2 linked regions of the Methylobacillus flagellatus KT genome follow. The protein of the gene in region 2 interacts with the protein of the main gene of each other region in a pairwise test. Links are inferred from orthologs where the notes say so. Each region holds a gene or a part of one and is shown on either strand. Other genes may lie near its edges.

Region 1 (3,805 bases), 250 kb from region 2 along the record:
TTGCACAGATGGGGCGCTCTCAGTGTCCAATAAAGCACAGTCAGCAGGAGAAATTCTGGGCGTATTGTCAGCAGGCTGCCTGACCATGGCAGGATTTGCATGAGCAATGCCACCAGTAACGACAGGTATACGGGTTTCAGGCTAGTTGCGGACATGGCGCTTGGTCGGGGTGGTTTTTTGAGTGGCGGAGTTGGTTTTCACAGCGCTGCTGTCTGCCGGGCGCTCAACCTGGGGAATGCTGACCAGAAGGAGTTGCCTGTGACGATCGATACCGGCGATGGGTTTGCCGATGATATGGGCAAAGGGCGAGTCGCCGTCGGCCTCTACGCGGATGATTTCGGCGACAGCCAGGCCTGGCGGGTAGATACCATCGATGCCGGAAGTCACCAGTTTGTCACCTACCTGGATATCAACGTTCGCAGGCAGGGAGGGCAATTCCAATGTCGCATTGCGTCCTTGCCCGAACGCGATGGCCCGCAAACCGTTCCGTTCGATCTGTACAGGGATGGAGAGCTCTTTGTCGGTAATCAGCGTCACTTCGCTGCTGAAAGGATAAACGCGCGTGACCTGGCCGATCACCCCGTGCTCATCAATTGCCGCCTGGCCCGGAACGATGTTCTGCCTTGAGCCGAGGTTGACGACCACCTTGTGGCTGAACGGGTCGCGCCCCATATGCAATATCTCGGCAAGCCTTGCCGGCTGGCTGGATACCTGGGCTGCGCCCAGCAAGCTGCGTAGTCGCTCATTCTCAGCCATCAGCGCCTGGAAGCGCTGCAGCTCTTCCGCATGCATCAGGGCCTGGTGCCGCAGGCGGGTGTTCTCTTCCGCCAGGGTAGTCTGGGTATGCAGGTATGCCCCTACGTCTTCAACCAGGCTGAGCGGGGCATTGGCAATGATCTGCAGGGGGTGAAGCAGGGCAATGAATCCCTGGCGCACTTCGATAAGGTAGTTGAGCCGTGCATCCGTGACAATCAGCGCCAAAGATAGCACGGAAAAAAACAGCAGGCGTGCGATGGGGCTCGGGCCGCGAACAAAGAAGCCAGTGTGGTGTTGGTGTTCTAAGGCGCGTGGCATGAGATATGTAAGTAGTTGTCTGGTCTAGTTTGCTAGGGTATGGCGGAGCCTGCAGGGCGCCGGGTAATAAAAAACAGGCCATTGTGATATGGCCTGATTCCGTACGCATGATAACGCAATTTATTCGTAGGCGAATACATTGCCCAGCTTGTCCATTTCTTCCAATGCCCTGCCGCAGCCGCGGGCGACACAGCTCAGCGGGTCCTCTGCCACGATCACCGGCAGGCCGGTTTCTTCCAGCAGCAGGCGGTCCAGGTCGCGCAGCAATGCGCCGCCGCCGGTTAATACCATGCCTTTTTCGGCGATGTCGGCACCGAGCTCGGGAGGGGTTTGCTCCAAGGCGGATTTCACTGCGCCGACGATGGAGTTGAGTGGTTCAGTCAGCGCTTCCAGGATTTCATTGCTGGAAATGGTGAATTTGCGCGGCAAGCCTTCGGCCAGATTGCGGCCGGTGACTTCGAGCTCCAGCACTTCGGAACCCGGGAATGCGGAGCCGATCTGCTTCTTGATCAATTCTGCGGTCGGTTCGGAAATCTGCATGCCGTAGTTGCGGCGGATGTAGTCGATGATGGCCTGATCGAACTTGTCGCCGCCGACACGCTCCGATTTTGCATAGACAATGCCGCCCAGCGAAATCACTCCGACTTCGGTGGTACCGCCGCCGATATCCACCACCATGGATCCCGTCGCTTCCGCGACCGGCATATTGGCGCCGATTGCTGCGGCCATCGGTTCCTCGATCAGGTAGACCTGCCGTGCGCCGGCCATTTCCGCGGATTCCTTGATCGCGCGGCGCTCCACCTGCGTGGAGCCGACGGGTACACAGATAATGATGCGGGGATTGGGGCTGAACAGGCGGGATTCGTGGATCTTGCGGATGAAGTACTTGAGCATCTGCTCGGTGATGGTGAAATCGGCAATCACGCCATCCTTCATCGGGCGGATCGCGGTGATGTTGGCTGGCGCGCGGCCCAGCATGCGCTTGGCCTCCAGGCCTACGGCCAGCAAGGTCTTCTTGCCTGTGGGGCCGCCTTCCTGGCGGATTGCCACCACGGATGGCTCGTCAAGGACGATACCCTTGCCACGTACGTAAATCAGGGTGTTTGCTGTGCCAAGGTCAATGGCGAGATCGTTGGAAAAGTAGCTGTTTAAAAGACCGAACATTATTTGTATCCTGGCGAGCTGCCGCAGGCCGTGCAGGCCATGTTGTTGCGGCTGAAGATGTGCGTAAAATCAAGGTATAATACCTGATATCTCCCGGAAATTTAAGATTTGGATTGGATAAATGTCACTCAACACACATGACGTCAAAAGGATTGCGCACCTTGCACGGATCGCTGTCAGCGAGGAAGAGGCCGAAGCGACCCTGGTCAAGCTTTCCGGAATTCTCGGCCTGATCGAGGAAATGCAGGCCGTAGACACCAGTGGGATCGTGCCCATGTCGCATTCCCAGGACGTGACGCAGCGCCTGCGAGAGGATGTGGTGACCGAAAGCAACCAGCGCGACTTGCTGCAATCCATCGCACCGGCCGTTGAGAACGGTCTCTACCTCGTACCCAAAGTCATCGAATAAGTCCCTGTCATGATCAATCATAGTTTGAAACAACTGGCCGACATGTTGGCCAGCAAGGAGATATCTAGCGTCGAATTGACGCAGGAGTATCTCAACCGCATTGCCCAGCTGAACCCGGAGATCAATGCCTATATCACCGTTAACCCGGAGCTGAGCCTGGCCCAGGCCCAGGCGGCCGACCAGCGTATCGCCAATGGCGACGCGGGACCGCTCACGGGCATCCCAATTGCGCAAAAGGACATTTTCTGTGCCAAGGGCTGGCGGACCACTTGCGGCTCCAGGATGCTGGAAAACTTCATTGCCCCTTATGATGCAGGCATCATCGAGCGCTTCAATGCTGCCGGCGCCGTCAATCTGGGCAAGACCAATATGGATGAGTTCGCGATGGGCTCCTCCAACGAGACTTCCTATTTCGGCAAGGTGCAGAATCCTTGGGACCGCAGCCGTGTTCCCGGCGGCAGTTCGGGCGGCAGCGCGGCTGCTGTGGCGGCTCGCCTTTGTGCCGCGGCCACTGGCACCGATACCGGCGGCTCGATTCGCCAGCCAGCCTCGCTATGTGGCCTGTCAGGCCTTAAACCCACTTACGGTCTGGCTTCCCGTTACGGCATGATCGCGTTTGCCTCCAGCCTGGACCAGGCTGGACCCATGGCGCATTCTGCCGAGGACATGGCGCTGATGATGAATGTGATGACCGGCTTCGATGAGCGGGATTCCACCAGCCTGCAGCGCGAGAAGGAGGACTACACCCGCGAGCTGGGTAAATCGCTGGCAGGCATCAGGATCGGCTTGCCCAAGGAGTATTTCGCCGAAGGCCTGGATGCCGGTGTGGCAAAAGTGATAGAGGCGGCAGTGGACGAATACCGCAAGCTGGGCGCGGAAATCGTCGAGGTCACCCTGCCCAACACCATGTTGTCCATTCCCGTCTATTACGTGCTCGCACCTGCCGAAGCTTCCAGCAACCTGTCGCGCTACGACGGCGTGCGTTTCGGCCATCGCGCCGCCGAATACGATGACCTCATGGACATGTATTGCAAGAGCCGTGCCGAAGGTTTCGGCGAGGAAGTCAAGCGCCGCATCCTGATTGGCACCTATGTGTTAAGCGCTGGTTACTACGATGCCTATTACCTCAAGGCGCAGCAGATACGCCGCCTGATCGCA
Region 2 (3,969 bases):
TATACATCGGCTGGTTGGTGGTACCATCGCGCACCTGCGTCATCACACGCAATTCGGGCTTCTGCTGGCGACGAGACGCCACACCGTTCAACCCGGTTGCTACCATGGTGACACGCAAGCCATCGCCGATAGACTCATCGAACACATTGCCCACGATCACCGTGGCATCCTCAGCCGTGAACTCCTTGATCGTGTTCATCACGTCATAGTACTCCTTCATCTTGAAGGAAGTGCTTGCAGTGATGTTGACCAGCACGCCACGCGCATTGGCGAGGTTGACGTCTTCCAGCAGAGGGCTTGCCACTGCCTGTTCAGCTGCGATGCGGGCGCGCTCGCTGCCGGTGGCAGTCGCGGAACCCATCATCGCCATGCCCATTTCGGACATGACGGTACGCACGTCGGCAAAGTCGACATTGACCATGCCAGGGCAATTGATGATCTCGGCAATACCGGATACCGCATTGTGCAATACGTCGTTGGCCGCTTGGAACGCCTCCAGGAAGGGTACGTCTTCACCCAGCACCTGCATGAGCTTCTCATTCGGGATGATAATAAGAGAATCGACATGCTTAGAAAGTTCTTCCAGCCCCTCCTGTGCGACCTTGGTACGTTTGCCTTCAAAAGCGAACGGCTTGGTCACCACCGCCACGGTGAGGATGCCCATTTCCTTGGCGACTTCCGCGATGATGGGCGCTGCGCCGGTGCCGGTGCCTCCCCCCATGCCTGCGGTGATGAACAGCATGTCTGCACCATCGATCACCTCAGCGATGCGATCGCGGTCTTCCAAAGCGGCCTCGCGGCCGATCTCCGGACGCGCACCTGCACCCAGGCCCTTGGTGATGTCAGTGCCAATCTGCAACACGGTCTTGGCTTGGCTCTTCTTCAGTGCCTGCATGTCGGTATTGGCGCAAATGAACTCCACGCCGCCGACCTCTTTTTCAATCATGTGAGCCACTGCGTTGCCGCCGCAACCACCCACGCCTATCACTTTGATCACGGCCTCTTGTGAGTCCCTGTCCATAATCTCAAACATGTTAAATCCCTCCTAAGTTACGTCTGCCTAAACTCGAAAAAAGCACTATTGCTTACCAACAATCGCTTAAAATCAATGTACTACTAGAAATTACCCTGAAACCAACTCTTCATCCGGCTCAATACCTGGCTGAAGGAATTGGATTCCATCTGTCCCTGAAGCTGACGTTCCACTTGCTGCTGGCCCATCAGCACCAGTCCCACCCCGGTGGCATAACGCGGATTGCCTACCACCTCGGACAAACCTCCCACATTGCGCGGCATGCCAAGACGAACCGGCATGTGGAAAATCTCTTCACCCAGCTCCACCATCCCCTTCATGAGAGAGGAGCCGCCAGTAATCACGATGCCGGAGGCGATCATTTCCTCCATGCCGCTACGGCGCAGCTCGCCGAGCACGAATTCGTACAGCTCGACCACGCGGGGCTCGATCACCTCGGCCAGGGTCTGTACTGACAACTGGCGCGGGTCGCGGCCATCGACACCCGGCACTTCCACTACTTCGCGGGCATCGGCCAGCTGGCGCAAGGCGCAGCCATGCTTGATCTTGATCTCTTCCGCCGATTGGGTGGGTGTACGGAATGCCACTGCGACATCGTTGGTGATCTGGTCGCCAGCAATCGGCACCACGGCCGTATGGCGGATCGCGCCCTGCTTGAACACGGCGATGTCGGTCGTGCCGCCGCCTATATCCACCAGGCAGACGCCGAGCTCCTTTTCGTCTTCAGTCAATACTGCGAGACTGGAAGCCAGCGGCTGCAGAATGAGATCGCTGACCTCCAGGCCGCAGCGCTTGATGCACTTGACGATGTTTTGCGCGGCAGAAACCGCGCCAGTGACGATATGCACCTTGACCTCAAGCTTCATGCCGCTCATGCCCAAGGGTTCGCGCACATCCTCCTGGCCATCAATAATGAACTCTTGCGTCAGGATATGCAGGATCTGCTGATCTGACGGCAGGGCAATCGCACGTGCGGTTTCGATCACGCGGTCCACATCCATCTGCGTTACTTCGGCATCCTTGATCTTCACCATGCCGTGCGAGTTGAGGCTCTTGATATGGCTGCCAGCAATGCCGGTGTAAACGGTGCTGATCTTGCAATCCGCCATGAGCTCGGCCTCCTCCAGCGCGCGCTGTATGGCCTGTACCGTGGAGTCGATATTCACCACGACGCCCTTCTTCAGGCCGCGCGAGGTGTTCTGGCCCAGGCCGATCACCTTGAGGCTGCCGTCTACCTGCAACTCGGCCACGATCGCCACGATCTTCGAGGTGCCTATATCCAGCCCGACGATCAGATTCTTATCTTCCCGGACCCTGCTCATTTATTTCTCCAATTTTCCATGTTTCTCAGGCTGCTCCTGTCTTGCGTTTTGGCGTCAACCCCTCGGGCTTGCGCACGGCAAAGCCATTGGGATAGCGCAAATCGGCGTAGCTGATCGCCACTTTCAGCCCGCCTAATGTCTGTTTGTACACGCTGGCAAATTTCTGCAATCGTGTTTCCATCTGCTCCCGCCCCAGTTCGACCACCATGCCGGTATTGGTCCTGATCTGCCAGGCGCGCCGCGGTGTCAGCGCCAGCTGGACAATATGCATGCCGGTGCCCTCTGCCAGTATCCGGCTGTAGATACCATATTGCTTTGCCACCTCGGCCACGCCGTCTCCGGGTCCGTAAAACACGGGCAGGTCGCTGTCCGAGGCCGCATGGAACAGCTCTCCGTAACTGTTCACCAGCGCGATATTGCCCCAGCGCGCCAGCTCCCGGTGCTCCTCAATCACGACTTCCAGGCGGTCGGGCCAGCGTTTCCGTACGCTGACCTTGCGTGCCCACGGCAGCTTCTGGAAAGCATCGCGCGCTTTCGCCACGTCGACCGTGAAGAAGTTGCCCTGCAAATGCCGGTCCGCAATCAGCTTGATCTGCTCGCGTGTGACATGCTCCAGCTTGCCATTCACCCGGACTTCCCTTAGCGGGAAAATCGGCAGATGAACCACCACATACACCAGCCCGTACAAGAACATCACTGCCGCCAGCGCATTGAGCAGGTTCGCGATCCAGTTGAGGACCCGCGGCTTATCCCACATGCGCAAGCTCCAATATGCTCAATACCAGCTCGTCAAAGCCAAGCCCGACCGCCTTGGCCCCCATGGGCACCAGGCTGTGGTCAGTCATGCCGGGTGAAGTATTCACTTCAAGGAAGTAATGGCGTCCGGCCTCATCCATGAGGAAATCCACTCGCCCCCAACCTCGTCCGCCGACGATGCGGAATGCCTGCAAAGCCTCAGCCTTGATCTGCTCCTCCAGCGACGCATCCAACCCACATGGACAAAGGTATTGTGTGTCGTCGCGCAGGTACTTGGCCTCATAGTCGTAGAACTCATTGGCAGGCACGATGCGAATCACCGGCAAGGCGGCCCCACCGAGTATGCCCACCGTATACTCGCCACCGCCGACGAACTGCTCAGCGATCACCAGTGGGTCGGACTTGGCCGCCAGCGCGTAGGCTGCCTGGAGACCGCCTGCGGCCTTCACCTTGCTGATACCAATGCTGGAACCTTCATTGGCAGGTTTTACGAACAAGGGCAGGCCAAGCTTGCGTTCTATCGCGTCAAAGTTGCTATCTGCCGTCACCAGTTCGAAATCCGGGGTCACCACGCCAGCCGCACGCCAGAGCAGTTTGGTTCGCCATTTGTCCATCCCCACGCTGGATGCCATCACTCCACTGCCGGTATAGGGAATGCCCATGAGCTCCAATGCGCCCTGAATGGTGCCGTCCTCGCCATAACGGCCATGCAGTGCGATGAACACGCGGTCGAATCCGGCCAGTTCGCTCAGCGCGCGTTCAGCCGGATCGAAGGCATGGGCATCGACGCCGTTGCGGCGCAAGGCAGCCAGCACTGCAGCACCGCTCTTCAGCGACACCTCGCGCTCACCCGACTTG

The links. The genes of interacting proteins can lie anywhere in the genome.
Region 1: the proteins of ftsA (region 2) and MFLA_RS12710 interact in binary tests that used the Escherichia coli proteins (3 or more experiments, as listed by UniProt). The link is inferred for Methylobacillus flagellatus KT from one-to-one orthologs.

What each region holds. Positions count from the first base shown.
Region 1 is NC_007947.1:2,667,150-2,670,954, reverse strand. The notes cover bases 217-3,187. They hold MFLA_RS12710 (rod shape-determining protein), read right to left. Parts: upstream 2,239-3,187; coding sequence 1,195-2,238; downstream 217-1,194. Other genes in these bases: gatA (Asp-tRNA(Asn)/Glu-tRNA(Gln) amidotransferase subunit GatA), read left to right, coding at 2,657-3,187; gatC (Asp-tRNA(Asn)/Glu-tRNA(Gln) amidotransferase subunit GatC), read left to right, coding at 2,360-2,647; mreC (rod shape-determining protein MreC), read right to left, coding at 217-1,074. In the rest of the region: rod shape-determining protein MreD, read right to left, coding at 1-155; more of mreC, read right to left, coding at 142-216; more of gatA, read left to right, coding at 3,188-3,805. UniProt on the Escherichia coli protein: Forms membrane-associated dynamic filaments that are essential for cell shape determination. Acts by regulating cell wall synthesis and cell elongation, and thus cell shape.
Region 2 is NC_007947.1:2,415,491-2,419,459, forward strand. What follows is about bases 237-3,206. They hold ftsA (cell division protein FtsA), read right to left. Parts: upstream 2,356-3,206; coding sequence 1,117-2,355; downstream 237-1,116. Other genes in these bases: ftsZ (cell division protein FtsZ), read right to left, coding at 237-1,033; MFLA_RS11570 (cell division protein FtsQ/DivIB), read right to left, coding at 2,381-3,112; MFLA_RS11575 (D-alanine--D-alanine ligase), read right to left, coding at 3,102-3,206. Also shown: more of ftsZ, read right to left, coding at 1-236; more of MFLA_RS11575, read right to left, coding at 3,207-3,969. UniProt on the Escherichia coli protein: Essential cell division protein that assists in the assembly of the Z ring. May serve as the principal membrane anchor for the Z ring.